DNA from 3 places in the Amycolatopsis panacis genome. Region 1 is predicted to be linked to each of the others. Evidence: riboswitches for the same ligand, from Rfam matches in the RefSeq annotation. Region 1 holds a riboswitch; each other region holds the start of a gene.
What was found. A riboswitch is a leader RNA that binds a small molecule or an ion and turns the genes downstream of it on or off. The one in region 1 is predicted to bind cobalamin.

Region 1 (8,120 bases):
TGGCCGCGGGGGTGTTGTTCCTGGTGGCCGCACTGCTGGTGGGCAAGCGCCTCGCACCGAAGCTCGGCACCTGGAACGCGGCGCTGGCCGCCGGTGCCGCATTCGTGGTGCTGACCGGGATCCTGATGGCCCTGCTGCCCTCGCTGGGGGACCTGGCCGGCAACGTCGCGGAGCACGGCGCGCACGGCACCGAGACGCCCCTGCCGCTCAAGGACGCGGCGGGTCAGATCGTCTACCCGGGCTTCCCGGCGGACACGCTCTTCGACTTCCGGCTCTACTCGGTGCTGTCCCAGGTGGTCCTCTGGGGCACGATCGCACTCGTGTTCGGCCCGCTCGCCGAGCGGGTGCTGCACGGCGGCCGTCCGGTGGAAGCCGTCGCCGGGGCGTGAACCAGCTTGCCGGGCTCGGCCCGTTCTTCGCCGTGGAAACGCATCCGCCGGGTGCCGCTCCGCCAAGGCTGTGGCGGCCGCTGGCCGAGGTCCTCGACGACGGTCCGGCGCTGCGGCACCGGGTCGGGCAGGTCCATGCGGCGCTCGCGGCCGGGGGCGGTGACGTGGAGCTGCGGGTCGCCGCCTCGGTGGCGCACCTCGGGATGGCCGCCCGGCTGTGTTCGCCCGCGCTGGCGCTCGCGGCCGGGCATCACCTCGTCCCGGATTTCGCGGACGCGTGGTGGCAGCCGGTGACCGGCGGGGCGATGCCATTGTCGCTGCGCGCCGACCTCACGCCGGTCGCACCGTCCGAAGTGGCCGGTGCGTTCGCCGAGCGAGTCCTCAATGGACCCATGGCCCGGCTGGACCGGGCTGTGGGGGCGTTCTCGCTGGCCGCCAAGGTACGGCAGGGCAACCTCGCGTCGGCGTTGAACGGCGCGGCCGTCGTGCTCCGCGGCGAGCGTCCGGAGTGGACGGACGCAGTCTCGGTGCTGCTGGCCACGCTGGAGCAATCCCCGCCGCTGGCCGGTGCGGCCACCCGGACCGGCGGCCGCTTCCGCCGCACCAGCTGCTGCCTGATCTACCGCGCCGCACCGGGCCGCGCCGGCCCGAAATGCGGCGACTGCGTCCTCACCGGCCGTCCGGCTTGAAGGCTGTGAAGGGTCCCTTCACAGCCTCAGAGTCCGTGAAGGGACCCTTCACAGCCTTCAAGCCCGTTTGGCCAGGGTGCTCGGCATCTCGCCCGGTTACGTCAACCAGCTGGAGCACAATGGCCGCCCGCTCACCCTCGCCGTGCTGCTGAAGCTGACCGAGCGGTTCGGGGTGGACGCGGAGTTCTTCGCCGCGCAGGACACCGCCCGTCTCGTCGCCGACGTGCGGGAAGTCTTCGCGGACGACACTCTGGACGGAGCGGTCTCGCCCGGCGCGGTCGATGAGCTGACCACGAAACTGCCCGACGTCGCACGGGTGATGGTCGCGCTGCGCCGGCGTTACCGGGAATCGGTGGAGAACATCGCCGCGCTCACCGCGGAGCAGGGCATGGACCAGACTTCCGCGCAGCAGCCGCACGAACAGGTGCGCGATTGGTTTTACACCCGTAACAACCACGTCGCGGTACTCGACCGCAGTGCCGAGGAGCTGTCCGCGCATCTGCGGCTGCGTCCCGGAGAGGCACCGGGCGGCACGAATTCGACGGCCGCCGCAAGGTATTGCGGCTCGCGCCCGCGCTGCGGCCGGGGCAGGCCGCGTTCCGGCTCGCCTCCGAGCTGGCGATGCTGGAATCAGGAGACGAGATCGCGCGGCTGGCCGAGCGGGCCGGGTTCGGCGACGAGACCGCCCGGCGGCTGCTGCGCATCGGGCTGGCGAACTACTACGCGGGCGCGCTGGTGTTGCCGTATAGGGTTTTCCTCGGCGCGGCCGAACGGCTGCGTTACGACGTCACCCTGCTGTCCGGTGACCGCGCGATGAGGGCTGCGCCACTCTCGACATAGTAGGACTTCCTACTTTAGGGTGTGACCAAGGTCCACGGTGCAGGGAAGTCCGGTGCGAATCCGGCGCGGTCCCGCCACTGTGACCGGGGAGCGGTCCCCGAAGCAAGGCCACTGGCGCGAGCCGGGAAGGCCGGGGCGCCGCAGATCCGGGAGCCAGGATACCGGCCGTGGACGTCCGTGTTCGTCCACGAGGATGGAGCAGAACGCATGCGGATTCTTCCTGCCTGCGCGAAAGCCGCCGGTCCACCCCAGGTGCCCCGGTAGCCCCGCCGCGCCCGTCCGGCAGGCGCGGTAGCGGTGGCGTGCCCGGTGCCTGGCGTGCCGGGGCCGTGCGCTGTGACCGGGGCCGATCGGCGCCGGGGCAGTGGTGTGCGGTCCCCGATGCGGGGTGACCGCGCTCGTCATCCGGTGCCTGCGCCCTGCCGGTCGTCGCGGCTCGCTGCCGTGCGCCCCGGCCTCCTCCTGCGTGCTTTCCGAAAGGCTGACCATGATCCCCGAACTCACCCACTTCATCGGCGGCAAGCCGATCCCCGGCACCTCCGGGCGGTTCTCCGACGTCTTCGACCCCAGCACCGGCGCGGTGCAGGCACGGGTCCCGCTGGCCTCCGTCGACGAGGTCACCGCCGCGGTGGACATCGCCGTCGAAGGGCAGCGGGAATGGGCGCGGTGGAACCCGCAGCGCCGCGCCCGGGTGCTGATGCGCTTCCTCGACCTGGTGCGCCACGGCCAGGACAGCCTCGCGCGGCTGCTCTCCTCCGAGCACGGCAAGACCGTCGCCGACGCGCACGGCGACATCCAGCGCGGGCTCGACGTGGTCGAGTTCGCCCTCGGTATCCCGCACCTGCTCAAGGGCGAATACAGCGACAGCGCGGGCACCGGTATCGACGTCTACTCGATGCGGCAGCCGCTCGGCGTCGTCGCCGGGATCACTCCGTTCAACTTCCCGGCGATGATCCCGCTGTGGAAGGCCGCGCCGGCGATAGCCTGCGGCAACGCGTTCGTGCTCAAGCCCTCCGAGCGGGACCCGTCCGTGCCGCTGCGGCTGGCTGAGCTGTTCCTCAAGGCCGGTCTGCCGCCGGGCGTGTTCTCGGTGGTCAACGGCGACAAGGAGGCGGTCGACGCGCTCCTGACCGAGCCCCGGGTGCAGGCGGTCGGCTTCGTCGGCTCGTCCGACATCGCGCAGTACGTGTACTCCACCGCGGCCGCGCACGGCAAGCGGGCGCAGTGCTTCGGCGGCGCGAAGAACCACATGATCGTGATGCCCGATGCCGATCTCGACCAGGTCGTGGACGCGTTGGTCGGGGCAGGTTACGGGTCCGCGGGGGAGCGGTGCATGGCGATCTCGGTCGCCGTCCCGGTCGGCGAGGCCACTGCGGACGCACTCGTCGAGCGGCTCGCCGAACGGGTGCGGGACCTGAAGGTCGGCCCGGCGCTGGACGAGACGTCCGACTTCGGGCCGCTGGTCACCGCCGCGGCCGCGCAGCGTGCCCGGGACTATGTCCGCATCGGCGTGGCGGAGGGCGCCGAGCTGGTGGTGGACGGCCGCGACCTGACCGTGCCCGGTCACGAGAACGGCTTCTTCCTGGGCGGCTGCCTGTTCGACCGGGTCACCCCGGACATGCGGATCTACCGGGAAGAGATCTTCGGCCCGGTCCTTTCGATCGTGCGGGCGGAGAACTACGAGGAGGCCCTGCGGCTGCCGAGCGAGCACGAGTACGGCAACGGCGTCGCGATCTTCACCCGCGACGGCGACACCGCGCGGGACTTCACCTCGCGCGTCGACACCGGCATGGTCGGGGTGAACGTGCCCATTCCGGTGCCGATCGCCTACCATACCTTCGGCGGCTGGAAGCGGTCCGGCTTCGGCGACCTGAACCAGCACGGACCGGACTCGATCCGCTTCTACACCAAGACGAAGACGGTCACCTCGCGCTGGCCGTCCGGCATCAAGGAAGACGCCTCCTTCGTCATCCCGACGCTGGACTGAGGCCCGCCATGCATCTCACCGACGAACAGCGCGCGGTACGCCGGACGGCGGCGGAGTTCGCCGCCGAGCACCTGGCCCCGCACGCGGTGGACTGGGACCGGAACCGGCATTTCCCGGTCGACGTGCTGCGCAAGGCGGCACAGCTCGGATTCGGCGGCCTGTACCTGCCCGAGGACGTCGGCGGCTCCGAGCTGGGCCGGTTCGACGGCGTGCTCGCCTTCGAGGCGCTGGCGACCGGCTGCCCGTCGATCGCCGCCTACATCTCGATCCACAACATGGTCACCGCGATGATCGACCGCTTCGGTGATACCGCGCAACGGCATCGGTACCTGCCCCGGATGTCCACAATGGAGGCTCTGGGCAGCTACTGCCTGACCGAGCCGGGCGCGGGTTCGGACGCGGCCGCGCTCACCACGAAGGCCCGCCGCGACGGCAGCGAGTACGTGCTGGACGGGGTCAAGCAGTTCATCTCCGGCGCGGGAACGGCCGAGGTGTACGTGGTGCTGGCGCGTACCGGCGGCTCGGGTGCGCGCGGCATCTCCGCGTTCATCGTGGAGCGGGACACCCCCGGGCTTTCCTTCGGCCCCAACGAAAGCAAGATGGGCTGGCACGCGCAGCCAACTCGGCAGGTGATCCTGGAGGGGGTACGGGTCCCGGAGGGCGCGTTGCTCGGCGAAGCCGGGGGCGGGTTCCGGGTCGCGATGGCGGCGCTGGACGGCGGGCGGCTGAACATCGCCGCGTGCTCGCTCGGCGGGGCGAAGACCGCGCTGGACAAGGCGGTTCGGCACCTCACCGAACGCAAAGCCTTCGGCAGCCCGCTTTCCGAGGCCCAGGCGCTGCAGTTCCGGCTCGCCGACATGCGTACCGAGCTGGAAGCGGCGCGGACGCTTTTGTGGCGCGCGGCCGACGCCTATGACCACGGCGATCCGGAGGCGACCCCGTTGTCCGCGATGGCGAAGCGGTTCTGTACCGACACCGGGTTCGCCGTCGCGAACGAGGCGCTCCAGCTGCACGGGGGCTACGGCTACCTCACCGAATACGGCGTGGAGAAGATCGTGCGCGATCTGCGCGTGCACCAGATCCTGGAAGGGACCAACGAAATCATGCGGGTCATCATTTCCCGCCGGATGCTGCAGGAGGCCTCGTGAGTGAAGTCGGGTTCATCGTCCACAGCGGACTCGGCCGGATCACGCTGAACCGTCCGCGCGCGCTCAACGCGCTGAACCACGAGATGGTCCGCGCCATCACCGCGCAGTTGCAGTCCTGGCAGGACGACGCCGGTGTCCGCGCGGTGCTGGTCGAGGGCGCCGGCGAGCGCGGCCTGTGCGCGGGCGGGGACATCCGGTCGATTTACGAGGACGCCAAGGCCGGCGGCACGGACTCGCTGGAGTTCTGGGCCGACGAGTACCGGATGAACGCGCTGATCGGCCGGTACCCGAAGCCGTACCTGGCGATCATGGACGGGATCGTGATGGGCGGCGGGGTCGGCGTCTCCGCGCACGGCAGCCACCGGGTGGTCACCGACCGGACCCGGCTGGCCATGCCGGAGGCCGGGATCGGTTTCGTGCCCGACGTCGGCGGCACCTATCTGCTCTCGCGCGCACCCGGCGAGCTGGGCACGCACGTGGCGCTGACCGCAGGCAGCGTCAGCGGGGCGGACGCGATCCACTGTGGACTCGCCGACCACTACGTCCCGGCGGCCCGCCTCCCGGACCTGTTCGACGCACTGGCCACCCGGACCCCGGACAGGGCGCTCGAACTCGTTGCGGAACCACCGCCGCCGAGCGCGCTTGCCGGGGCGCGGGAGTGGATCGACCACTGCTACGCGGCCGGGACCGTGGAGGAGATCCTCGTCCGGTTGCGGGACAGCGGGGAGTCCGCGGTGGCCGCGGCCAAGGAGATCGAAGGCAAGTCGCCGACCTCGCTGAAGGTGACGCTGCGGGCGTTGCGCGAGGCCGCGCGGCTGCCGGACCTGCCGAGTGTGCTGAAGCAGGAGTACCGGATCGCGCACCGCGCATTCCGTTCTGCCGATTTCGCCGAGGGGGTGCGGGCGCAGATCATCGACAAGGACCGTTCGCCGCGCTGGTCCCCGGCCACTCTCGCGGAGGTGGGCGACGACCTCGTCGCCGCGTACTTCGAAGACCTGGGCAACGACGAACTGACCGCGGTGATGCCGCGATGACCGTCGCGTTTCTGGGGCTGGGCAACATGGGCGGCCCGATGGCCGCGAACCTGGTGGCCGCCGGGGAACAGGTGACCGGCTACGACCCGGTGGCCGAGGCCGCCGCCACGGCGGGCGAACGCGGCGTCACGGTGGTCTCCTCTCCGGCGGCCGCGGCCGCCGGAGCGTCGGTGGTGATCACCATGCTGCCCAGCGGGAAGCACGTCCTCGACCTGTACCGCGAGATCGTGCCCGCCGCCGCGCCGGGCACCCTGTTCCTGGACTGCTCGACGATCGAGGTCGCCGACGCGCGAGCGGCCGCCGAGCTGGCTGAACAGGCAGGGCACCTGGCCGTCGACGCCCCGGTCTCCGGTGGCGTGGTGGGAGCCCAGGCGGGCACGCTCACGTTCATGATCGGCGGCCGGCCCGCCGCATATGGCGCGGCCGAGCCCTATCTGCGCCACCTCGGCTCCCGGTTCGTCCACTGTGGAGAGTCCGGGGCCGGGCAGGCGGCGAAGATCTGCAACAACCTGATCCTCGGCGTCTCGATGGTCGCGGTCAGCGAGGCGTTCGCGCTGGGGCAGCGGCTCGGGCTGACCGACCAGGCGTTGTTCGACGTCGCCTCCACCGCGTCCGGCCAGTGCTGGGCGCTGACCACCAACTGTCCGGTACCCGGCCCGGTGCCTGGCAGCCCCGCGAACCGGGACTATCAGGGCGGGTTCGCCAGCGGCCTGATGCTCAAGGACCTGCGCCTGGCGCAGGCCGCCGCGGAGGCCACCGGCGCGGACACCGCACTGGCCCGGCACGCCACCGAGCTGTACGCCGGGTTCGTCGCCGAGGACGGCCCGGCCCGGGACTTCTCCGCCATCGTCACCACACTCCGGGAGCATGGATGACCATTACCGTCGAACACCCCGCGCCGCGGGTCGCGCTGATCACGCTGAACCGGCCGCAGGCGCTCAACGCGCTGAACCTGGAGACCATGCGCGAACTGACCACCGCGGCCGCCGAGCTGGACCGCTCCGCCGAGGTCGGCGCGATCGTGCTCACCGGCTCGGACCGGGCGTTCGCGGCCGGTGCCGACATCAAGGAAATGGCCTCGCGCACGTTCAGCGAGATGCACGCCGAGGACTGGTTCGCCGGCTGGGACGCGCTGACCCGCGTCCGCACTCCGCTGATCGCCGCCGTCGCCGGCCACGCCCTCGGCGGCGGCTGCGAACTGGCGATGATGTGCGATCTGCTGATCGCCGCCGAGTCCGCCCGCTTCGGCCAGCCCGAGATCACCCTCGGCGTCATCCCCGGCATGGGCGGCTCGCAACGCCTGACCCGCGCGATCGGCAAGGCGAAGGCGATGGACCTGATCCTCACCGGCCGCACCATGCGCGCGGACGAGGCGGAGCGCTGTGGCCTGGTGTCGCGGGTTATCCCGAACGAGCAACTGCGCGCCGAAGCGATCGAGGTGGCCGCGAAGATCGCTTCGATGTCCCTCGTCGCGGCGCGGACTGCCAAGGAGGCGGTCAACCGTTCCTTCGAGAGCAGTCTGGCCGAGGGGGTGTTGTTCGAGCGGCGGGTGTTTCACGCGCTGTTCGCTACGGAGGATCAGAAGGAGGGGATGGCGGCGTTTGCGGAGAAGCGGAAGCCGGATTTCCGGCACTGCTGATCTGGTCTGCCCCTGGCGCGCCGCCGCTCCGCTCGGCTTCCGTGCGGGGTGCCACGGCTGTGAAGGGAACCTTCACGGACGCTGAGGCTGTGAAGGTTCCCTTCACAGCCGATGAAGGCTCGGTGCGTTGGCGGGTCGCGGGGTTGGCGGCGGGCTCGGGTGCCTCGGCTGGGTCCACCCGGGTCGTGATGCGCCGCTCTCGCAGGAAGGCGACCGGGTCCGGCGGCTGGGGTCGGGATCAGCTCCGCTCGTGCGGGGAAGACTGAAGGCCCCTTGATCGTTTTGGCAGGTCAGCCGTCTGTTTTGCCGTTGCGCAGGATCGTGAGGATTTCGCTCAGCTGGATCTGCATGGCGTCCTGGGTGGTCTTGATCGCTTTGAGCTGGTCGGTGTGCT
Region 2 (11,408 bases), on a different contig from region 1:
AGGTGCGCACCTTCGCGCACGTCACCGGCGGTGGCCTGGAGGCCAACCTCGCCCGCGTGATGCCGCGGGGCCTGGTTGCCCGCCTGGAGCGCGGCACCTGGACCCCGGCGCCGGTGTTCGCGTTGATCGGCCAGCGGGGCAAGGTCGAGCGTGCCGAGCTCGAGAAGACGTTCAACATGGGCGTCGGCATGGTCGCGATCGTGTCCGCGGAGGACGTGGACCGTGCGCTGGCCATGCTCACCGCGCGGCACGTGCCGGCCTGGGTGCTCGGCGAGGTGGCGCCCGCCGAGGACCCGGACGGTCCGCGGGCCGTGTTGTCGGGCGACCACCCGCGGTTCTGAAACGCGCTTGCCCACACTGGGACACTGGACGGCGTGGCTGAGGACGTACCAGTCGGCTCCCGGTTCGTGATCCCGGGCACCGAGCTGAGGGAGCGGTTCTCCCGGTCGTCCGGGCCGGGAGGACAGGGCGTGAACACCACGGACTCGCGGGTCGAGCTGTCGTTCGACGTGGCGCGGTCCGTGGCGATCCCGCCTGCGCTCAGGGCCCGGATGCTCACCCGCCTCGGCGCCCGCCTGGTCGACGGCGTGCTCACCATCGCGGCCAGCGAACACCGGTCGCAGCTGATGAACCGGGACGCGGCGCGTGCGCGGCTGGTCGACCAGCTGCTGCAGGCTTCCGCGCCGCCGCCGGCGAAACGCCGTCCGACCAAGCCTTCGAAGGGCTCCAAGGAACGGCGGCTGGCCGAGAAGAAGCGGCGCAGCCAGGTCAAACGCGGCCGCGGCGGCCGCTACGACGACTAACGCCCCCTGACCGAAATGCTGTGAAGGGTCCCTTCACAGACTCAGAGTCCGTGAAGGGACCCTTCACAGCTTTGGGGCGGAGCGGTCACAGCAGGTCGAGCTGGGTGAGGTCGGTGACGTATTTGCCGATCAGTTCGGCGGTGACGTGCGGGATGGGGTGGCCGGGGCCGGTTCGGCGGAGCGCGGTACGGAAGTGTTCGGCGGGGATGTCGGAGTCCGTCTGCGGGTCGGCGAACGCGTGCAGCAACGGTAGGAGGGAGCGTCGCTTCTGGCTTTCCGGTAGGGCACGCAGTGCGGTCTCGAACCGGGACAGCCAGCTGCGGTAGTCGCCGACCCGGGCCACGGGGTGGCCGGCTTCACCGAGCCAGTCGACGTAGGTGTCGAGAGAGATGCCGTCGTCGTGCGAGTTGACCACGTGGTAGGTCCGGTAGCCTGCCGAGGCCTCTGCGCCGAGTGAGACGACGGCTTCCGCGGTGAAGTCCACCGGCAGGCCGCCGTGGTGCGCGGCGGCGCCCGCGCGGTAGAACGAATGCGGGGCGATGCCGGTGATCAGCAAACTCAGCAGCAGGCGAGTGAAGACGTCCGACACATTCAGCTGTCCGGCGTACCGGCTGTGGGCCAGGATCATGCCGGACCGCAGTGTGGTCACCGGCAGGCCGCAGAGGTCGTGCGCTTCACGCAGGAGTACTTCGCCGGCCCACTTGCTGCCTGAATAGCCGTCGGCGTAACCGTCGTCCAGTGTCCATATCGGACTGGTGTGGCGGATGTCCGCGTCCTCGGCCGAATTGTCGGTGAGCACGCCGATGGTGGAGACGTATGTGACGGGCTTGAGTTTCGCGGTGAGCGCCAGCCGGATCACTTCCGCGGTGCCCACGACGTTCGGGCCGAACAACTGTGCGTAGGGCAGGACGTGGTTGACGAGCGCGCCGTCGTGCACGATGAGATCGGTGGTATCGGCCAGATGTCGCCAGGATCCGGGTGTCAGGCCGAAATATGGCTCGCTGAGGTCGCCGGCCAGCACTTCCACGCGGGTGTCCGCCAGCGCGTGATAGTGGCGCGACAGTTCTTCGTCGCTTTCGAACGCCGCGTCCAGCCGGGCGCGGGCGGCTGCGTTGTCGCTGCCGCGGACCAGGCACACGAGCGTGCCGCCCGTCGATTCGAGCCGCCGTAGCCACTCCAGGCAGAGGAACCGGCCGAGGTAGCCGGTCGCGCCGGTCAGTAGGATAGTCCGACGTGGACCGTCTGGGCGCGGCAGATTTCTCGCGGTGGCGAGGGTTCTGGTGTCGAGGAACTTGTCCAGGGTCAGCTCGGCAGCCTGTAGCTCGGTCACGGCGGGGCCGTGGACATCGGTCACCGACGGCTGATCGGCGGCACCGGGGGCCAGCTTCTGTTCGAGATAGGCCGCCAGCGAGCCGAGGTCGCTTGTCGGGCTGACGATGACGCCGACCGGGACGTCGACCGAGAAGATGTCTCGCAAAAGCGTGGCCAAGGTGAGCGCGGACAATGAGTCGCCGCCCAGGTCGAGGAAATGTTCCCCAGGTGCGCGGTGTCCCGTCGAAGTGCCGAGTACCGCTTGTGCGGCGGCGAGCACGGTGTCGATCACCGGTCGATCGGATCCGGTTTCCCGCAATTTCTGCACTGCACTGGACTCGCGGTCGGCGATTTCCGCGTAGCGGCGCTCCAGTTCGCGGCCGTAACGTTCTTTGAGCTTCGGGCGCAGCAATTTGCGAATGCCGGAGAGGAGACCGTTCTCCGGGCTGAAGGGTTCGGTCTCGATCAGGAAGTCTCGCGGTATCTCGTACCCGGCGAGGTTGCTGGTGCGGCCGACCTGTTGTAATGCTTGGTGTATCAGCGAAGTGAGCCTCTCCGGGTCATCACCGTCGAGTGCCTCGGGTGCCGGTACCACGACCGCGAGCAAGTATCCGTGTTCACCGGTGCCGTAGAGGTAGATCTGCCGGATCATCGGGCTGGCCGTGAACAGAGTCTCCAATCGCGACAGTGCGACGAATTCGCCTTGGGAAAGTTTCAGAAGGTTGTTGCGCCGATCGACGAACATCAGTTCATCCGGGCCGGTCCGGGCCATGATGTCGCCGGTTCGGTAGAAACCGTCGTCGGTGAATACCTCGGCAGTGAGGTCCGGACGTTGGTAATAGCCGGGGATGACCGAGTTCGAGCGGAGCAGGAGTTCTCCGCGTGGGTAAGGCGAGTCGGTGGTGAAGTAATTCAGCTCCGGAACGTCCGCAAGCCGATGATCCAGTACTCGCTCGCGCAGCACCCTGCCGTCGAACAGGGCTGCGCCCACCTCGGTGGAGGCGTACCCGTCGGGTAACCGCATGCCGAGCATGGTTTCCATGAACTCTGTCAGCTCCGCCGACAACGGCGCCGCACCGCAGACCGCCCACAGGAATCGATCCCCGAACACCTGCTCGCCCAGGCGCCGGCTGACTGCCCGGCCGACGCCGTCGGCTGCCGGATTCGGGTGATATTGCTGAAAGAGCGTCTCGCAGAGGCGAGGAACGAGCATCAGCACGGTCGGCCGGACGAGCGCGAAATCCTCGAACAGCACCGAAAGATCGCTGCGCGCGGTGAAGAACGACGTCCCGCCCCGGGCCAGGGTGCTGTAGAGCACCGCGCGGCCGGCGAGGTGGCTCATCGGCAGGTAGGCGACGTCGAGCAGCGGAAGTCCCGGGCGCTCGGGGAAGAATCCGCGCCAGAGTTCGGCCACCAGCCGGGCCGGGTACATCGCGCCCTTGGGCATGCCCGTCGTGCCGGAGGTGTAGATCAGCAGGGACAGCCGTTCCTCGTCGGCATCGGTGTCCGGCAGGGAAGGCAGTGCGGCACCCCGATCGAGCACCTCCGGCAGCGACTCGACGACCACGTCGTGACCTGATTCGCCGAGGCGGTGCCGGACCTCTTCGATCCGCTCCCGCTCACCGTCCACATCGGGATGATGATCGAACACCACCAGGCGGCGCACCGACGGCGCGGATGCGGCGATCTCCGCCGCGGTGAGCAGATGCTCCACGCTCGTGGCAAGAATGCGCGGGCGCGTCTCGTGGACGACGGGAAGCAGCTGCGCAGGCGCGGAACCGGCCTGCAGTGGCACGGTCACCGCATCGGCCCGGAGACACGCCAGATCGAGCGTGGTGTAGTCGCCGCTGGTGAAACCGAGAATCGCGACGAAGTCACCGGCCCGCACCGGGTCGAGTTCGTCGTGGTACCAGGCCGCAGCAATCGCAGTGGCCCGTCGCCACAGCTCGCCGTAGCTGATCGTGTCGAACCGTGGCAGCAGCCGACGGGTGGTGCGGCAGGTGACCGGGTCGAGCACCGATTCGGTTGCTCGCTCGCCGATGGCGGGCCGGTCGGCATACCCCGCCATGATGGTGGAGAGGATGTCCTTCAACGGCATCGAAGGCTGCCGGATGGCCGTCGTGATCGCGTCGTCCGGGCAAGCCGCGGAGAATTGCGGGTCGTGCGCCAGAAGGGTTGTGCGCCTGGCCGAGATTACGCTGTCGTCGAAGCGATCGCGCACGTCGGCCGCCTCAGTGCGGTTCACTGAGGCTTGGCGTGGAGGGCGAAATCAGGGAAGAGTCGGTGGACAGCAGTACTCCGTCGGCGTTCTGGTAGCGGTCGCTGTTGCCGGACCAGTCGAGGTTCCCGCGCATCCACGAACGCAGGCCATCGGTGAAGGTCCGCACCGCGTCGACGTTCTCGGGCTCCAGGCCGCGCCAGCGGCTCATCAGCGTTTCCAGCTCGCTCGTGGCCTGCTCGAACTCCTCGATCTGCCGGGTGACCAGCGCGTAGGCGAGGTCGATGGCCTCCGGCAGCTCGACGTGGTGTTTCTCGGCGAGCACGAGCACGCCGTTGGTGGTCTCCCCGGCGGCCAGTTCCTTGCGCAGGGAGACGATGTCGTTGACCCAGACCACCACGTCGGACGCCCGGTTGAACATGACACGGGCCTGCTCGAACTCGTGGAGCAGCCCCGGAACTTCCTGTTCGGTGGCCACTTCGAGCAGGTCCAGCGACGGGGTGATGCCCCCGGAGGCCCGGCGAAGCTGCTGGTAGCCGAGCAGGTCCGGCACGTGCCGGACCTGCCGGTTGAAGGCCTCGTACTTGAAGGCGGCGAGGAAATGTGCCATGTGCTGGGTGAACCTCAGCCGCCAGGCAGTGCTCATCCCGGCGGCCAGCCGATGCCACACATCGGCCAGCAGCGCGTCCAGCCGCGTGTGCGTGGCGTCGGGCTTGAGATCCCGGACCAGGACTCGGAGGGTCTGCGCCGCGGGTTCGTCGTAGTGCCCGGCATCGTGTTCGTAGCAGTCGTCGATGACGAACGCCCAGGTGAACCATCCGGCGACCGCTTCGAGCCGGGCCGGGAGGATGGTGGGGTAGGCCCGTGCGACGAGTTCGCCGAGCCGGGTGCGGGCGAGCTTGTCCCGGGCCCGCGCGTTGTCGAGCACCGCGTAGCGTTCCGCCCAGCCGAGGATGTGTCCCTCCAGCTCCGCCACGTGCGGGGAGATCGCCGACCGGAACCCGAGCAGTGGGTGTCCGGGCGGCGGCTGCAGTTTTTCCTCGTGGCGCAAGGCAATCCCGGTCATGCCGAGGCTCCGGACGGCCCCCGGGCCGTGAGGATCATCGGAAGCTCGCCGGTGGTCAGTTCCGCCTTCGCCACGGGTTTGAGGGTGTGGCCCGGCTTGTGCGAGATCTTCCAGCGCGCCGCGATGGAGGCGAGCGCGATGGTCATCTCGTGGTTCGCCAGGACGTCCCCGAGACATTTCCGGGTACCGCCGCTGAAGGAGATGACGGCGTTGCGCGGGAGCTTCTTCAGGTTCTCCGGCAGCCAGCGGTCGGGTACGAACGAATCCGGATCGGTGAAGACCGCCGGGTCCCGGTGCAATGCGTACGGACTGAACAGGATGCTCGCTCCGGCAGGGATGTCGTGCCCGGCCAGCTTGGTGTCGCTGACCGTCCGGCGGGTGATGAACCACACCGGTGGGTACATCCGCAGGGCCTCGTTGACGACCCGATTCGTGAACGGCAGCGCCGGATAATCCGCTTCGAGGGCGGTGCGTCCGCCGAGTACCGCGTCGACCTCCTCGTGCAGCCGTGCCTCGACCTCGGGGTGCCGGCTGATCAAGTACAGCGCCCAGGTGAGTCCCGAGGCCGGAGTTTCGACACCGGCGGCCAGCACGGTCATCAATTCGTCGCGGATCTCCTCGTCGGTCATGCCGACGCCGTTCTCGTCCCGGGCGGCGAGCAGAATGGACAGGATGTCGTCCTGTGTCCCGGAATTCGTCCGGTAGGCCTCGCGCATGGTGGAGATGACGTTCTCCAGTCGTTGCAGCGCACGCCGATAGTCCCGGTTCGCCTTGGTCGGGGCCTGGTGCACCAGCGGCAGCGGCAGGATCATCCGGCGGTAGACACCCTTCCACACCACCGGGAACGACCGCTGAATCTCGGCGATCGCCTCCGCGCTGACCTGGTCGTGGGAGAACATCGCCTGCGCGGTCACCCGGGTGGTGAGCCTGCTCATCTCCTCGGGCAGGTCGATTTCCCTGCCGTCGTGCCAGGAATCGATCAGCTCGGCCACCCGCCGGGACATCACCTCGGTGTAGCCGGAGATCTTGGCCTTGGTGAAGGCCGGCTGAATGAACCCGCGCTGCCGCTTGTGGGTCGTGACACTGCAGGTACCGACCCCGTCGCCGAGGATCACCCGCATCTTGTCGATGAACTCGCCGCCCTTGTCGAATTCCCGGGGCTTGTGCAGCACTTCCTGGACGACGTCGTGGGTCGCCGCCAGGTAGGCGGTGCTCCGGCCCAGCCGCACCCGCACCAGATCGCCTTGCCGGCGCAGGTCCGGCAGGTAGGTCAGCGGGTCCCGGAAGATCTGGACGGCGTTGCCGAGGAAGGGCACCTTTCCAGGGGCGTCGCCCAGCCGATAGTGGGTGTTCTGCTCCGTGCTGGTCATGGCCGGACTCCGAATCCTGTGCTGATCGCCGGGCGGCTGCTGTCTTTGTGCGCGGGAACGAGCCTGATCATATGAGGTCGATGCGGCTGAGGGTCGATGCGGCGCCGGGGATGCCGATGCGTCCGGCGGTGGCCGGGTGTATCGGGTCCCAGTGACGTCCGGGGGTCCGCCGAACGTTGGCTCACGCTAGAACAATCGGCCGATACCGCCGTGGTCCATGTGGCGCAGTTCACCTTTCCCTGCGGACCTGTGAACTTAAGGGCAAAATGATCAGTATTAACAGGCAGCTGTGTGCGGTATTTTTGGACACGTCGCTCTACTTGTGTTATAAGTTCGCGCGAGCGATCGGTCGAGTGTCCGGAGTGGACTAGGCAAGGGACATGTGCGCGCACTCACCGCAGTCCTGGTAGCCGACCTTGCGGTACATCGTGCCGATGCCCTCGTTCGCCGGAGTGAGGAACGCGACCCCGGCGCCGCGCTCGTGCACGCTCCGGGTGAGCTGTGCGGTGACGGCCGCCGCGAGGCCGCGCCCGCGAAACGGCCCGGCTACCGCGATCCCGGCCACTTCGCTGATGCCGCAAATGATCTCCAGCGCCACCCCGCCACCGACGATCTCGCCGGTTGCACAGTCCTGCGCGAGCATGTGGAGGTCTTCGCGCATCTCCGCCACTTCGGCGTCGGAAACCTCCGGCCCCGCACCGTAAGCGATGTTCTGCATCGACCTCAGCCGACGCCGGTCGGTGTCCGATTCAGGTTGCCGCAGCCGGAATCCGGGCGGTGCCTGCCGGTCGATGAACCCGGCGGGAGTGCAGGTCATCAAGGGGATCCGGCGCTCCAGGAGGTATCCGGCAGCGGTCAGCGCCGCCTCCGGGGCAGGTGCCGCCTCGATGAAGAACTCCAGCCGCGGCAAGAGCTCCCGGTCGCGATACGCGGCGGCCAGTGCGGCAAGCTCGGCCGCGGACGGCTCGGCGCCGTCGTCCGGGATCGCGTAGTTGAGCATCGGACTGCTGCTCTCGCGGGAAAAAGTCGCGAGGAACGGTCCGATCCGTTCGGTGTCCCGGCCGCGGGGTGCGGTCGTGCGGACATATGCCTGAATGGCAGACATGCGGAAGAAACCCTTTCGGAGGAAGGAATGCAGGACGCGGCGGCGCTCGGGCACGATGCGTGCGCGAACGGCTGGCTTATTCGCGTCAGGCCGGACCTCGGCCGACGCGGGCCGTGGCGGCGAACATAGGCATTCCTTCGTCCGAAACGGGGTACTGCGTTCAGTCTGCCGGTAGGCGCAACCGGTTTTTCACCGCCGTTCCGGGTGGCTGAGCCCGGCGTACCGGGCACTGGGCGCGGGACGGCTGCTGTGCAGCTGGATCGGGGCCACGCAGGCGGTCCGCCGCACCTGTTCCGGGATCGCCGGTGCCGGCCGATCCCGCCGCCGCCACACGAGCCGGGTCGCGGCCGCGCCGAGTACGGCGCCCAGCGTGTTCAGCAGCACGTCGTCGGTCGAGGTGACCCGGCCGTTGTGGAGCACGAACTGGGTCGCCTCGACCAGCACCGACAGGACCAGCGCGAGAAGGGCGATCCGGCGGACCGAGCGCAGCCGGGGCACCCGCAATGGCACCAGCGCGGCCAGCGGCAGCAGCAGGAACAGGTTGCCGAGCACCTGCCACAGCGAGCCTCCGTCGGCGTACGCGTCAGCGAGATCGGCGCCGGGCATCAGATCCAGCGTGCTGCTGTGGCTGTCGCCGACCGGCATCGTGACCAGGATCAGCACCAGCGCGCCGAGCGTCACGATCAGCACGTCCGCCCCGGCGGTCGCGGAGGCGCGGGCCAGGCTGACACCGGCTCTTCGCCGCCGGCGGACGGTGAGCAACGGCCAGCACAGCATCGCGTACGGCAGCGCGATGGCTGTGGCCGGAATGATCCCCCAGAAAGCGCGCAGCAGGGCACCCATGCGCTTCCCTTCTCGAACCCCTCGGCGAACCGCTTGTTTCCTGTTCCAAGGTCACCATCGCGACGCGGGATCCGCCAGACACACAGGGTGACCCGCCCTATTCGGTGAATCCTTCGGTGGCGGGAAACGGGATCCCGTGCATGGGGTGTCCATAGTGGAGCGGAAGAGTCACGCTCCACAAGGGACGATCGAGGTCATCGGCCGGTCAGCGCCCGTACCTGGTCGACGATCCATGCCAGGTGCACACCCCTGCGCACATCACACGGGTGCGTGGAAATTCCGCTGGAAACCATGGCCGCGAAATCATCCAGCAGTGCGGTATACGACTCGGCGGCAGTACCCGACCGGCTAAACCTGCGGTAGCCGTGCTCGCCGTACACCGCGACCTCCGCTACGGTCGGTCGCACCGGCAGCCGCAGGGTGAGCGTCGCGGTGCTGGTCGCCCCGTTCTCGTGGGCCAGCAACACATGCCAGAGATCTTCCGCGCCGCAGTGCGCGGCGAGCACCTCGGTGATCCGGCCGAGCGCGGCGTCGAGCAGATCGAACGCGTGCGGTCCGATGTCCGCGAGTGCACCGCCCGATGGGTCTTGCCGCCACGCCGAACCGGCGTACTGACCGCCGAGCAACGCGCCGGACAGCCAGCGCGCGCCGCCGCCTCGCCAGCCGCCTGCCTGATTGATTCCGTCGAGCCAGTCGCGGGTCTCCGGTGCGAAACGCAGCGTGAGCATCACCAGCGACGCGACTCCGGCTTCGGTGACCGCGTCGGCCAGACGCTGCGCGCCAGGCAGGTCGGCGGCGATCGGCTTCTCCAGGATCAGGTGCTTGCCCGCCGCCGCGGCGCGCGGCGCGATCTCTGCCTGCACCGCCGGCGGCACGGCGAAAGCGATCGCGTCGACCTGGTCGAACAGCTCGTCGATGCTGCCGGCGGCCACGGCGTCGTAGGTCTTCGCGAGCGACTGCGCGGCGTCGGGACGGCGGCTCCACACTGCACTGAGGACGGTGCCCGGATGCTCGGCCAGCCCGGGTGCGTGCACCCTGGCCGCCCACGGTCCGGTTCCGACGAGGCCGACGCGCAGCTGTCCGAATTCCACGTCCGGAAGTGTAGGTGTGGTCGCGGTCGCTTCCGAAGAGCGCCTGAGGTGGGTTAACGTCGACGAGTTCTACGCCACGAACGGGGGAAGCCGGTGGGATTCCGGCGCTGGCCCGCAACCGTGAGCGGCCCCTTCTCGGGGCCGCGAGCCGGATCGCCCGCCGTGGCCCGATCGATGCGAGGTTCATCAGACATGCGGTTCACACACGCGCGCCACTGGGGGCGAGTCCTCGCCGGGTGCGTACTTCTGATCGGTACCGGGCTGAGCGGCGCCGCGCCCGCCTCGGCGACCGTGCCCGGCAAGGGCACCGCCGGGTACTGCCCGGACGAAAACGGGGTCACCGTGATCGTCGACTTCCAGGGTCTCGGCGGGGACCCGCTCATCCGCTGCGCCCCGGGGCCGCAGGAGAACGGGCTCACCGCACTGCAGAACGCCGGGCTGGAGCTGGCCGGTTCGGGCAAGTACGGGCTGGCGCTGCTGTGCAAGATCGAGAACAAGCCCGCGGACCAGTCCTGCACCGGGATGCCGCCGGAGAACGCCACCTGGAGCTTCTGGACCGCCACCAACGGCGGCAAATGGGAGTCGAGCCAGGTCGGCGTGCAGGGCTGGAAGCCGCCCGCGGGCAGTTTCGAGGGCTGGTCCTTCGCGATCGGCAAGTCCTACACCGACTACCCGCCGCCGCGGACCGCCCCGGTGCGCAAGGCGAACGATCCCGCGCCCGCCGCCGCCGAGTCGTCCACTTCGGACAGCGGTTTCCCGTGGGGGCTGGTCGTGGGCATCGTGGTCGTCGTACTGATCGCGGTGGCCGGGGTGGTCACCGCGATCCGGCGCCGGCGTGGCGCGGCCTAGTCCGCGAGCGCTGCATCCCGGCGCGTGGTGGGTGTGGGCGCTCGCGCTCGCGGTCATCGCGAGCCGGACCACGAACCCGCTGCTGCTCGGGCTGGTGCTCGCGGTGGCCGGGTTCGTCGTGGTCGCCCGGCGTGGTGACGCGCCGTGGGCGCTGGCGTTCCGGATGTACGCGCTGGTCGCCGCGGTCATCCTGATCTCGCGAGTGCTGTTCCGGATCCTGATCGGCGGCGAGGACGGCGGGCACGTGCTGTTCACCCTGCCGCGGATTCCGCTGCCCGCCGCGGCTGCCGGGATCGAGCTGCTCGGCCCCACCTCGGCGGAAGAGCTGCTCGGTGGCTTCTACGACGGCCTGCGGCTGGCCACGATCGTGCTCTGCGTCGGCGCCGCGAACGCGCTGGCGAACCCGAAGCGCCTGCTGAAAGCGGTGCCGGCGGCGTTGTACGAAGTGGGTACGGCGGTCACCGTCGCGTTGTCCGTGGCGCCACAGCTGGTGGAAAGCGTGCACCGGGTACGCCGTGCGCGAAGGCTGCGGGCCGGGCGGACCCGTGGCCTGCGTTTCGTGAAGGGGATTTTCGTGCCGGTGCTGGCCGATGCGATGGACCGGTCGTTGCAGCTGGCGGCGGCCATGGATTCCCGGGGGTACGGCCGTCGCGGCTACCTCGGACGGCAGGTCCGCGTGCTGATCGCGGTCTGTGTGCTCGCCGGGCTGGTCGGGGTCGCCGTCGGGGTGTACGGCGTGCTGGACGGCTCCT
Region 3 (11,408 bases), on a different contig from region 1:
GGTCACCACCACCACGGTCCCGGTGACCAGCGGCTCGGCCGAGCACTGGGACAAGAGCAAATCGCAGCAGCTGTTCGACGCGCTCAAGAACGACACGGAGGTACCTGCGGGCATCGTGGTCAACTGAGCCGCCGGTCGCCTGGGTTCGGGCATTGAGCCGGTGGCCGGTCGGGTGTCGGGGCTGAGTCGGCGGGTCGGTCAGGCGGCGACATCGAGCTGGCGGAGGGTCAGGCGCGAGGGCTGATCGGCGGCGGGCTGGGTGCGGGGCAAAGAGTCCGTGCCTAGCCGGGCGTGGGGGCTGAGCCGATGGCTGGTCGGGCTGGGGGACCGAGCCGGCGGCCGGGGTGGGCTGCCGGGCTGGAGTCGGCGGTCGGTCGGGTGCGGCGACTGAGCCGCCGGTCGCCTGGGTTCGGGCATTGAGTCGGTGGCCGGTCGGGTGTCGGGGCTGAGCTGGCGACGGGCTGGGCGCTGAGACCGAGTCGGCTGGTCGTCCGGGCACCGGGACTGAGTCGGCTGGTCGGTCGGCTGGGGGCAAGAGCTGGCGGCTGGTCGGGCACGAGGGCTGGTCGGCCGTAGGCCGGGTGCGGCCAGTGACCGGGTGCGGCCAGTGAAGCGGCGGCGGTTCGGCCGGGAGCCGGAAATCGCGTGCCGGTCCGCCTCGGCTCGCGACCATGCCGCCATGGACACCCTCACCGACGGCACGATCACCCTCGCCCGCTGGCGCCCGGACGACCTCCATGTGCTCGTGCGCACGGTCACCGGATCGCTGGACCACCTCGGCGGCTGGCTGCTCTGGGCCACCGGCGGCTACGGCCGGGCCAAGGGCGCGGAATTCCTGCGTACGCAGGAGAACGGCGCGCAGGATTACGCCATCCGCGATTCATGCGGCACGGTCGTGGGCGGCTGCGGCCTGATGGACCGGCCGCCCGGCCGCGAGATCGGCTACTGGCTGGCGCGGGAGCACACCGGCCGGGGCTACGCGACACGCGCGGCCGCCCTCCTGATCGCCGAGTCCTGGCGCCAGGGCGCGGAATTCGTGGACATCAAGCACGATGACCGCAATATCACCAGCGGCGCGATCCCGCGGCGGCTGGGCTTCGCCCGGCACGGGGAGGTGCGCGCGGCGGAACCGGTGGCGCCGTCGTGCTCAGGCCGCACCTGCGTCTGGCGGCTGACCCGGCCGGGGCTGGGAGTTGAAGGTCCTGGTTGTGTTCTGAAAAGTAGCGTACGTGTACGTTATCTGTGGAAAAAGAATGCCGAGTGACGAATGCGGTCGCAGGCAGTGACCTTCCTTTGGTGTGGGTCTGCTGGTCTCGGGTCGAGCCGGAGGACCACCCGGCCGCGCAGGTGATCATCGGCGCGGTAGTCGGGATCGCCTGGGAGGGGGCGGCTACGCCGGGCTTGTCGAGCTGCTCGCGTAGCACCTTGTCCCGCGCACGCCGATGCGCGCGCGGGCGGCATCCGTGGGTGGGGCGACGGACGAAGCGCATCGCCGGACGAGGTGCCTGGTTGGGCGAGGTGTATGGCTCGGACAAGCACGCGGCTGGACAGTCCTACGGGTCGGACAAATGCGCGGCCGGACAAGCGCACGGCAAGAGGAAGCGCATGACCGGCAGAGGTGCACGCCCGGACGGGTGCCTGCCGGACGAGTACCCCGGCTGGACAACCGCGCAGCGGGACGAAGTGCTTGCAGGACAAGCGCCGGCCCGGAAGTGCGCCCGCTTGGGACAAAAAGCGCCCGCCCACACGAAGCGGTGAAGCGCCCGCCTGGACAAGCTCGTCAGGCCCCGGCCCGCTCCCGAAGTACCTCCAGCGCCCGGTCGGCGTGCGTGGTGAGGTTCAGCTCGCTCTTGATCACTTCGAGCACCCGGCGGTCGGTGCCGATCACGAAGGTCCGCCGTTTCGTGTGCAGGGGCAGGATCTTCCGCCATACGCCGAACTGCTTCGCCACCGTACCGTCCACATCGGACAGCAGGGGGTAGCCGAAGCCGTGCGTCTCGGTGAAGGTGCGCTGCTTGATCACCTCGTCCGGGCTGATGCCCACCCGCTGGGCGCCGACTTCGGCGAACTCGGCGGCCAGATCGCGGAAATGGCAGCTCTCCGTGGTGCACCCGCTGCTCATCGCGGCGGGGTAGAAGAACAGCACCACCGGGCCGTCGGCGAGCAGCACCGACAGCGTGCGGTCGGTGCCCTCGTCGTCAGGGAGGGTGAAATCGGGCGCGAGGTCGCCGGTCTGCATGCGGGTCCTTCCGGGTCGGGGCAGGGGTCATCCTGCCCGGTATTCGGCGCCACGGCAGAGCCGGATGGGTACCGGGGGCGGAAGTCTTCACCGGACGGATTCGGGGAACGCGCCCATCCATCGGCCGGACGGTCGCTCGGTCCAGCGGCGTGGCCGTTCGCTCGTTCAAGTAGCGTGGCCGTTCGCTGGGCTTGGTGCGGCCGGCTACTCGGGTCGGCGCGGCTGCTTGGTCCGGTCGGCGCGGCCGGTTGCTCGGACCGGCGGAGTCGTTCGCTCGGGTCGGCGCGGTCACTCGCCCGGACCGTTGCCGCTTACATGGGCAGGCCAGGCTGCTCACCCGGGTCGGCGCGGCCGTTGACCCAGCCCTGCGCGGCCCTTGCTCAAGCTGGCCAGGCCGCCCACCGCGCCCGGAGCGCCCGCTCCCTGAAGCTGGCAGAGCCGCCCCCGCGGCCACCGTCAGCGGGAGTGTCGTTCGATCATTTCGTCCACCTCGTCACCGGTGGCCGAGTCGGCGATGAACGAGCCGCGGGCGGCCAGAACGCCCAGTTCCCGCAGCCGGTGCGCGTGCCGGGCGGTGCGCACGCCCTCCGCGCCGATCCGCAGGCCCAGTTCCTTCGCCCGGACGACCAGCTGGCCGAGATGGCGCACGTCGGCCTCGGCCGGCTCTTCGGCGAGTGCTTCGATCACCGCGCCGCTGAGGATCACGTGCCGCACCGGCAGGCCGAAGCGCGGGATCAGCTCCAGGTCGGACGAGCCCTCGATGGTCAGGACCAGTTGCGCACCCAGATCGGCGAGCACGGAGAAGGAGTCCAGCACCTCGCCCCTCTCGTCGAACAGGGACTCCCGGTCGGTGCACAGCCGCAGCGCCTGCGCGGGCAGCGCGTGCCGGTCGAGCTGCTCCTTCACCAGCATTACCAGATCGGGGTCGGTGGCCAGCCGCTTCGGCAGCCGGATGCACACGTCCGGGGCGGCGTCGCCGTGGCGGTCGCGCCAGCGTGCGGTGGCGGCCAGGGATTCGGCCAGCAGCCACCGGCCGAGCGGGACGGTCATCCCGGTGGTCTGCGCGAGCGGGTAGAACTCGGCCGAGTCCAGCTCGCCCTTCTCCGGGTGACGCCAGCGCAGCCCGGCGTTCACCGCGGCGATCTGGTCCTGCGCGGCCAGTTTCACGGTCGGCTGGTAGATCAGCGAGAACTCGCCGTTCTCCAGCGCGCCCGCGATCACCGCGCCGAGCCGGTACCGGCCGCGGTCGCGGGCGTCCTGGTGCGGGTCGAACAGCATCCACTGCGCCTTGCCCGCTTCCTTGGCCCGGTGCAGCGCGAGTTCCGCGGCACGCAGCATCTCGATGTGCCCGTCCCCGGCGGCCGAGCGCACCACGATGCCCGCGCTGGCGCTCACCCCGATGCCGTCGCCGTGGAGGTACTCCGGCTCCTGCAGATCGAGCAGCGCGCGATCCACCAGTGTGACCGCGTGCTGCTGGGTCAGCTGCGGACCGCGCAGCACCGCCCCGAACCCGTCGCCGGACAGCCGGGCCAGATACCCGTCATAGCCCTCGTGCGGTCCGTCGAACACCGCCTTGAGCTTGTGTGCCACCTTCTTCAGCACCTGATCGGCCACGCCGGTGCCGAGCCCGTCGTTGATCACCCGGAATCCGTCGAGATCCAGGTAGATCAACGCGATCTCGGATTCGCCCGCCGAGGCGAGGGAGAATTCGAGCCGGGCGGTGAACGCCGCCGAGTTGGGCAGGCCGGTCAGCGGATCGTGCAGGTTCTGGTGCAGCAGCCGCTCGCCGAGCAGGTGCAGGTCGTCCGCGTCGGCGGCCATCAGCATCGGGAACCGGCTGCCCGGGGTGTCCCCGGGGACCGCGGCGAGCGTGACGTTGGTGATCAGCCCGCCGTCCACGCGGTGGTCCAGGTGCACGCCGCGGACGGTCCACCGGTCGTCGCCCTCCTCGAGGATCCGGGTCAGCCCGGCGCGCAGCCTGCCCGTGTCCTGCGGGGTGGCGGCCAGCTCGGCGAGGTGCCGGCCGGCCAGGCTCTCGGCGGTCCCGCCGAGCAGTTTCGCCAGTGCCGCGTTCGCCTCCACGATCACGCCGGACCGGTCGGCGAGCGCGATCCCGATCGGCGCGGCGCCGAACAGCGCGGCGAACCGCAGCAGCGCACCCTCGTCCGGCGGCGGTATCGAGTCGGCGACCTCGCCCGCGAAGGCGAGCAGCAGCCGCTCCAGTTCGCCGGCGGGCAGCTCTACTCCGTTGGTGTCAGCGAGCGTGGCCGCGTACTTGCGTGCGACACCGGCCCAGCTTGGCGCGGCACCGGGTTCGGCCACACTCCACCTCTTCGGACGCGGACAATGGCCAGCTCAGACCCAGTGCCGGGAATCGGGGACCCACGCTAGGTACGAGTTCGGCCGCGAATGATGCCACGGCATCACGGGTGGAACGTACTGTCTACCGGCTGAACGAGTGAAGCGATCCGTACAATTGGTGACGGGTCGTTACCAAGAGTGCTCGATGGTGGGGCTGGTTCCGGCCATTTCCCTCGCGCTGGTACTCGCCGTCCGTGGCGGTGGTCACCGGTAGGTGAGCTGCACCGGGAGCCCGTCGGTGGGCACCGGAAGTGAGACGTAGTCCCATTTCGGCGTGTAATCCGCGGGTACGGACCAGCGGTAGGTGCGCAGCATCTCGTGCAGCAGCGCCTTCACTTCCAGGCCGCCGAACCGCAGCCCGATGCACTTGTGCGCCCCGCCGCCGAACGGCATCCAGGCGAAGCGGTGCGTCTTGTCCTCCCGGCGGTCCGGGCCGAACCGCGGCGGGTCGAACCGCATCGGGTCGGTCCAGCACTCGGGGGAGAAGTGGTTGACCGTCGGGGAAACGGCGACCAGCGCGCCCGCGGGCAGGTAGTGGCCGAGCACCTCGGTGTCCTTGGTGGTCATCCGGGCCAGCGAGGGCACGGGCGCGCGCAGCCGCAGCGCCTCCTTCATTACCAGATCCAGCGTTTCCAGGCTTTCCAACGCTTCGATGTCCGGCAGGTCGTCGCCCAGACGCAGTGATTCCGCGCGGGCGCGCTCCTGCCACTCCGGGTGCTTCGCCAGGTAGTAGGCCATCGCGCTGCTGGTGATGGTGGTGGTGTCGTGGGCGGCCATCATCAGGAAGATCATGTGGTTGACGATGTCCGCGTCGCCGAACCGGTCGCCGTCCTCGGTGGTGGCCTGACAGAGCGCGGAGAACAGGTCGTCGCCGTCCGCCGCGCGTTTCGCGGGCAGGCTCGCGCCGAAGTAGTTCTCCAGCAGACGCCGCCCGCGCAGGCCCGCCGCCCAGCGGCCACCCGGCACCGGATAACGCACGATCGCCGTCCCCGCTCGCACCGCGCTCACGAACGCGCGGTTGATCCGCGCCGTGCCGAATTCGTCGCTTTCGGCCGGCAACGCCATGAACACCCTGGTCGCCACGTCGAGGGTGAGTTGTTTGAGCGCCCAGTACAGCCGCGGCCCGCCGGCGCCCCAGGCACGGACGCCCTCGCGCAGCGGCGGGCCCATCTGCGTGACGTAGCCGGCCAGCCGTTCGCGGGTGAAGGCCTGCTGCATGATCCCGCGGTGCAGGCGGTGCTCGCCGAAGTCGAGCAGCATCAGCCCACGGTCGAAGAAGCGCTCGATGAAGAACTTCCAGCCCTCCTGTGAGAACGCCTTGTCCTTGTTCACCAGCGCGATCCGGGTGGCCTCCGGCCCGGACAGCGACACGATCCGGCGGCCGAACGCGCCGGTCCAATACACCGGCCCGTACTGCGCGAACCGGCGCATGGTGAACTCGAGCCCGAACCGCATCATGTCCGGCGCGTGCCCGACCACCGGCGGCCCGTCGTCGCCGAGCACCGGCGCCAGCCCGCTCCCGGACGGTGGCTCGGCCAGCGCCCGCACCGGAAACCGCGCCCCGAGCCACCGCTCGTCCACGGCCCGCGGCAACGGAACCGCGGTCAACGGCGGCATCCGCTCCCGCAACGCCGCGATCCGGGCTGCCGTACCGGCCATCGCCGACCACCTCCGGGCTCGTCGATCTTGGACAGTTCCAGGGTGCGCTGCTGTTGACCCCGTGACAACGTTTGCCCCAAGCCCCGTCCGGGTGAGACCGCCCCAGCCGGCGCCGGGTTGGCTGAAGGGCTGTGAAGGGTCCCTTCACGGACGCAGAGTCCGTGAAGGGACCCTTCACAGCCTTACTTGTCAGCGGCCGGGGCTCAGCGGGGTTCGCCGCGGAGCTGACGGGCCGCGCCGACCAGGTGGCGCAGTGCGGGTTCCACCTCGGCGTAACCACGGGTCTTCAGTCCGCAGTCCGGGTTGACCCACAGGCGATCGGCGGGCACGGCGGCCAGCGCGGTGCGGACCAGGCCGGTCACCTCGCCGGAGCCGGGCACCCGTGGAGAGTGGATGTCGTAGACGCCCGGGCCGACGCCTCGGGCGAACCCCGCGGAGGTCAGGTCGGCCAGCACCGCCATTTTCGACCGGGCGGCCTCGATGCTGGTCACGTCGGCTTCAAGCGCGTCGATCGCGGGCAGCACCTCGCCGAATTCGGAATAGCACATGTGCGTGTGGATCTGCGTGCGGTCCTCGACGCCGGAGGTGGACAGCCGGAACGCGTGCACCGCCCAGGCGAGGTACGCGTCGTGCGCGGCCGTTCGCAGGGGCAGCAGCTCCCGCAGCGCCGGTTCGTCGACCTGGATGACGCGGATGCCGGCCGCCTCCAGATCGGCCACCTCGTCGCGGATGGCCAGGGCGACCTGCCGCGCGGTGTCGCCGAGCGGCTGGTCGTCGCGGACGAACGACCAGGCCAGGATGGTCACCGGACCGGTCAGCATGCCCTTCACCGGGCGGCTGGTGAGGTCTTGGGCATAGCGCGCCCACTCCACGGTCATCGGCTCCGGCCGCGAGACGTCGCCGAACAGGATCGGCGGGCGCACACAGCGCGAACCGTAGGACTGCACCCAGCCGTGCTCGGTGGCCGCGAACCCGGCCAGTTGCTCGGCGAAGTACTGCACCATGTCGTTGCGCTCCGGCTCGCCGTGCACCAGCACGTCCAGGCCGAGGTCTTCTTGCAGCCGCACCACGCGCTCGATCTCGGCGCGCATGGCGCCTCGGTACTGCTCGGCGCCGAGCTTGCCCGCCCGGTGCGCGGCACGGGCGCGGCGCACGTCGCCGGTCTGCGGGAAGGATCCGATGGTCGTGGTCGGCAGATCCGGCAGGTTCAGCGCGGCCGACTGGGCGGCGGCACGCTGCGCGTACGGCGGGCGGACGGCGTCTGCCTCGGTCAGCCCGGCGAGCCTGCTGCGGACCGCCGGGTCGGTCAGCTCGGTGGCGCCGGCGCGATCGGCCACCGCGGCGCGCGCCGGGGCCAGGTCCACGTCCTCGCCGTCGAGCGCGCGGCCGAGCAGCACCACCTCGTCGACCTTCTGCCGGGCGAACGCGAGCCAGCTCTGCAGCCGCGGTTCGAGCCGAGTCTCCGCGGTCACGTCGTAGGGCACGTGCAGCAGCGAACACGACGTGCTCACGCTGACCCGGGCGGCGGTGCCGGCCAGCCGACGCGCGCACGCGAGCGCGCGGTCCGGATCGGTGCGCCACACGTTGCGCCCGTCCACGACCCCGGCGAGGATCTCCTTGTCGCGCAGCGCGCCTTCCGCCACCACATCGTCCACAAAGGACTCATCGGTGACCAGGTCGACGGCCAGCGCCTCGATCGGGGAGCGGGCGAGCACGCCCAGCGCCCGGCCCAGTTTGCCGAAGTACCCGGCGACCAGCAGCTTCGGCCGGTCGGTCTCCTTCGCCAGCACGTGGTAGGCGCGGGTGAGCGCGTTCAGCTCGGCGGTGCTCCGGTCGGCGGCGAACGCCGGTTCGTCCAGCTGCACCCACTCCACGCCTTCGGTCCGCAGGCGGCGCAGCAGCTCGACGTAGGCGGGCAGCAGCTCGTCGAGCAGTTCGATCGGCTCGAACCCGGGGGTGTCCGCCTTGGCCAGCACCAGGAAAGTGACCGGTCCGACCAGCACCGGCCGCGGGGTGACACCCAGCGCCTTCGCTTCGCGGACCTCGTCGAGCGGGGCGGTGCCGGTCAGCGTGAACCGGCTGTCCGGGCCCAGCTCCGGGACGAGGTAGTGGTAGTTCGTGTCGAACCACTTCGTCATCTCCAGCGCGGGCGCGTCCGGCACCCCGCGGGCGGCGGCGAAGTAGGTGTCCAGCGGGGAAAGGCCCAGCCGGGTGAAACGCCCGGGCAGCGCGCCGAACAGCGCGGCGATGTCGAGCACCTGATCGTAGTGGGAGAACGTGCTCGACGGGATCGAGCCGAGACCGGCGTCGCGCAGAGCGGTCCAGGTCCGCTCGCGCAGCCTCCGCCCGGTCTCCAGCAGGCCGGCCTCGGTGGCCTTGCCCGCCCAGTAGGCCTCCAGTGCTCGTTTGAGCTCCCGGTCCGGCCCGATCCTCGGATGACCGAGGACAGTGGTGCCCAGGGTGTTCAGGGTGTTCAGGGTGTTCACAGCTGTGCATCCTCACGTGCTCGCCGGATGAGCCCGGGCACGCGGGAGCCGTGCTTCGGTCGCGCCTTGTCCCACGAGGCCCGGACTCACGCACGCCTTCGGCGCGCGTACCACGGGCAGGTCTTCGGACTCGTGGGCGTACCGCTCGTGCCTACCGGCCGTCGCTTCCCGGGCTCGCGCCCAGTGCTGTACCGCTCTCGCGGTGACGGCTTCCGTTCCCACATACCGCTGCGGGGCAGTCCCGGATTCACACCGGGTTCCCTGTTGCCTCCCCAGTGCGCGGCCGCGCCGCAAAGAGGCTCGGCCACGTCCTGGCGAACCAGTGGCGTGGCCGAGCCTAGCGGGTCGTGGCCGGAGACGGCACAAGTCGTACTCGATTCCCGGAGTGCGGGATCAGTCCCAGTCCAGCGCGCCGCCCGACTGGTACTCGATGACCCGGGTCTCGAAGAAGTTCTTCTCCTTCTTCAGGTCCATCGCCTCCGACATCCAGGGGAACGGGTTTTCCGTCTCCCCGAAGATCGGCGCCAGCCCGATCTGCTGCGCGCGCCGGTCGGTGATGAAGTGCATGTACTGCTCGCACAGCTGCGCCGAGAGGCCCAGCATGCCCCGCGGCATGGTGTCGCGGGCGTAGGCGACCTCCAGCTCGCAGGCGTCGGTCAGCATCTGCCGGACCTCGGCCTGGAACTGCTCGGTCCACAGGTGCGGATTCTCGATCTTGATCTGGTTGATGCAGTCGATACCGAAGTTCAGGTGGATCGACTCGTCCCGCAGGATGTACTGGTACTGCTCGGCGATGCCGACCATCTTGTTCCGCCGGCCCAGCGACAGGATCTGCGCGAAACCGGTGTAGAACCACATGCCCTCGAAGATCACGTAGAACGCCACCAGATCGCGCAGAAACGCGGTGTCCGCCTCCGGCGTGCCGGTCTCGAAGTCCGGGTCCTCCAGGTGCTGGGTGTACTTCAGCGCCCAGGCGTCCTTGTCCGAAATGGACGGTACCTCGCGGTACATGTTGAACAGCTCGCCCTCGACCAGGCCGAGGCTCTCGCAGATGTACTGGAAGGTGTGCGTGTGCACGGCCTCCTCGAACGCCTGGCGCAGCAGGTACTGGCGGCACTCCGGGTTGGTGATCTGCCGGTACACCGCGAGCACGATGTTGTTGGCCACCAAGGACTCCGCGGTGGCGAAGAAGCCGAGGTTGCGCTTGAGCATCTGACGCTCGTCGTCGGTCAGGCCGTCGGCGGACTTCCACAGCGCGATGTCGGCCTGCATCGCGACCTCGGTCGGCATCCAGTGGTTGTTGCAGCCGGCCAGGTATTTGTCCCAGGCCCAGCGGTACTTCATCGGCAGCAGCTGGTTCACGTCGGCGCGGGCGTTGATCATCCGCTTGTCGTCGACGTCGATCCGGCCCGCGCCGACCTCGATCCGGCCCAGCCCGGTCGCGTCCGTGCTCTCCACGTTGGTCATGTATCCACTCACCTCAAGCTTCGTGGTCGGGCGTTACTGGCAGGCTTCGCAGTCGGGGTCGTCGATGCGGCAGGCGGCGCCTTCGGTGGCGACGAAGTCCACGTCGTCCACCTTCGGCAGCTCCTTCGATTCCGGCTGCGCGGCGGGCGGGGTGGCCGGGACCGCGGCTGCGGGGCCGGGCGACGGAGCCAGGCCGGCCGACGGCGAAGGAGACGCTGCCGAGACCGGGCCGGCCGACGGCGAAGGGGCCGGGCTCGGCGACGGGACGGGACCAGCCGGCCGGGCCGCTGCCGGGCTCGCCGCGGGGGCGGTGGCGGCGGGGGTGGCCGAGACCGCGTTCAGCTTGCCGTCGGTGCCGCGCAGGGTGCTCTTCTCCACGTGCGTGGCCGAGCGGGCCCGCAGGTAGTACGTGGTCTTGAGCCCCTTGTGCCAGGCATAGCGGTACAGCTCGTCGAGCTTGCGGCCGCTCGGCGCGTCGATGTAGAGGTTCAGCGACTGCGCCTGGTCGATCCACTTCTGGCGCCGCGAACCCGCGTCCACCAGCCACTTCGACTCGATCTCGAACGCGGTCGCGTACAGCGCCTTGAGATCGTCCGGCACGCGGTCGATCTGGCCGAGGCTGCCGTCGAAGTACTTGAGGTCGCTGACCATGACCTCGTCCCACAGCCCGCGCGCCTTGAGCGAGCGCACCAGGTGCGGGTTCACCACGGTGAAGTCCCCGGACATGTTCGACTTCACGTACAGGTTCTGGAACAGCGGCTCGATCGACTGGCCCACCCCGCAGATGTTGGAGATCGTCGCGGTCGGCGCGATCGCCATCACGTTGGAGTTGCGCATGCCGACCGTCCTCACCCGCTCGCGCAGCGGCGCCCAGTCCAAAGTGGACGAGGTGTCCACGTCGAGCGCGTCGCCCTGTCGGGCGTCGATCAGCAGCTGCATCGAGTCGATCGGGAGGATGCCGCGGCTCCACAGCGAACCCTCGAACGACTGGTAGCGGCCGCGTTCCTGGGCGAGGTCGGTGGAGGCCGAGATCGCGTAGTAGGAGATGTGCTCCATGCTTTCGTCGGCGAACCGCACCGCGGCGTCCGAGGACAGCGGCACGCCGATCTCGAACAGCGCGTCCTGGAAGCCCATCAGTCCCAGCCCGATCGGCCGATGGCGCAGGTTGGACCGGCGCGCCTCCGGGATCGTGTAGA

Region 2: linked by a shared signal. The riboswitch ahead of D5S19_RS29145 (hypothetical protein) and the one ahead of D5S19_RS05330 (CoA-acylating methylmalonate-semialdehyde dehydrogenase) in region 1 are both predicted to bind cobalamin.
Region 3: linked by a shared signal. The riboswitch ahead of metE (5-methyltetrahydropteroyltriglutamate--homocysteine S-methyltransferase) and the one ahead of D5S19_RS05330 (CoA-acylating methylmalonate-semialdehyde dehydrogenase) in region 1 are both predicted to bind cobalamin.

What each region holds. Positions count from the first base shown of each region.
Region 1 covers NZ_QZFV01000061.1:67,099-75,218, forward strand. The annotation lists gene D5S19_RS05315 (CbtA family protein) at 1-389, shown strand, start outside; gene D5S19_RS05320 ((2Fe-2S)-binding protein) at 386-1,078, shown strand; partial or broken gene D5S19_RS32880 (hypothetical protein) at 1,155-1,205, shown strand; partial or broken gene D5S19_RS32885 (ImmA/IrrE family metallo-endopeptidase) at 1,634-1,918, shown strand; cobalamin riboswitch at 1,919-2,102, shown strand; gene D5S19_RS05330 (CoA-acylating methylmalonate-semialdehyde dehydrogenase) at 2,406-3,905, shown strand; gene D5S19_RS05335 (acyl-CoA dehydrogenase family protein) at 3,914-5,053, shown strand; gene D5S19_RS05340 (enoyl-CoA hydratase/isomerase family protein) at 5,050-6,087, shown strand; gene mmsB (3-hydroxyisobutyrate dehydrogenase) at 6,084-6,962, shown strand; gene D5S19_RS05350 (enoyl-CoA hydratase) at 6,959-7,726, shown strand; gene D5S19_RS05355 (hypothetical protein) at 8,017-8,120, opposite strand, start outside.
Region 2 covers NZ_QZFV01000140.1:5,296-16,703, reverse strand. The annotation lists gene purM (phosphoribosylformylglycinamidine cyclo-ligase) at 1-341, shown strand, start outside; gene arfB (alternative ribosome rescue aminoacyl-tRNA hydrolase ArfB) at 375-803, shown strand; gene car (carboxylic acid reductase) at 889-4,359, opposite strand; gene D5S19_RS29170 (terpene synthase family protein) at 4,346-5,398, opposite strand; gene D5S19_RS29165 (cytochrome P450) at 5,395-6,768, opposite strand; gene D5S19_RS29160 (GNAT family N-acetyltransferase) at 7,136-7,873, opposite strand; gene D5S19_RS29155 (VanZ family protein) at 8,063-8,716, opposite strand; gene D5S19_RS29150 (Gfo/Idh/MocA family protein) at 8,911-9,807, opposite strand; cobalamin riboswitch at 9,841-9,982, shown strand; gene D5S19_RS29145 (hypothetical protein) at 10,000-10,656, shown strand; gene D5S19_RS29140 (CbiQ family ECF transporter T component) at 10,643-11,408, shown strand, end outside.
Region 3 covers NZ_QZFV01000109.1:150,651-162,058, forward strand. The annotation lists gene D5S19_RS23865 (LCP family protein) at 1-127, shown strand, start outside; gene D5S19_RS23870 (GNAT family N-acetyltransferase) at 680-1,264, shown strand; gene D5S19_RS23875 (peroxiredoxin) at 1,781-2,239, opposite strand; gene D5S19_RS23880 (EAL domain-containing protein) at 2,696-4,561, opposite strand; gene D5S19_RS23885 (cytochrome P450) at 4,805-6,259, opposite strand; gene metE (5-methyltetrahydropteroyltriglutamate--homocysteine S-methyltransferase) at 6,463-8,727, opposite strand; cobalamin riboswitch at 8,862-9,045, opposite strand; gene D5S19_RS23895 (ribonucleotide-diphosphate reductase subunit beta) at 9,139-10,212, opposite strand; gene D5S19_RS23900 (ribonucleoside-diphosphate reductase subunit alpha) at 10,246-11,408, opposite strand, start outside.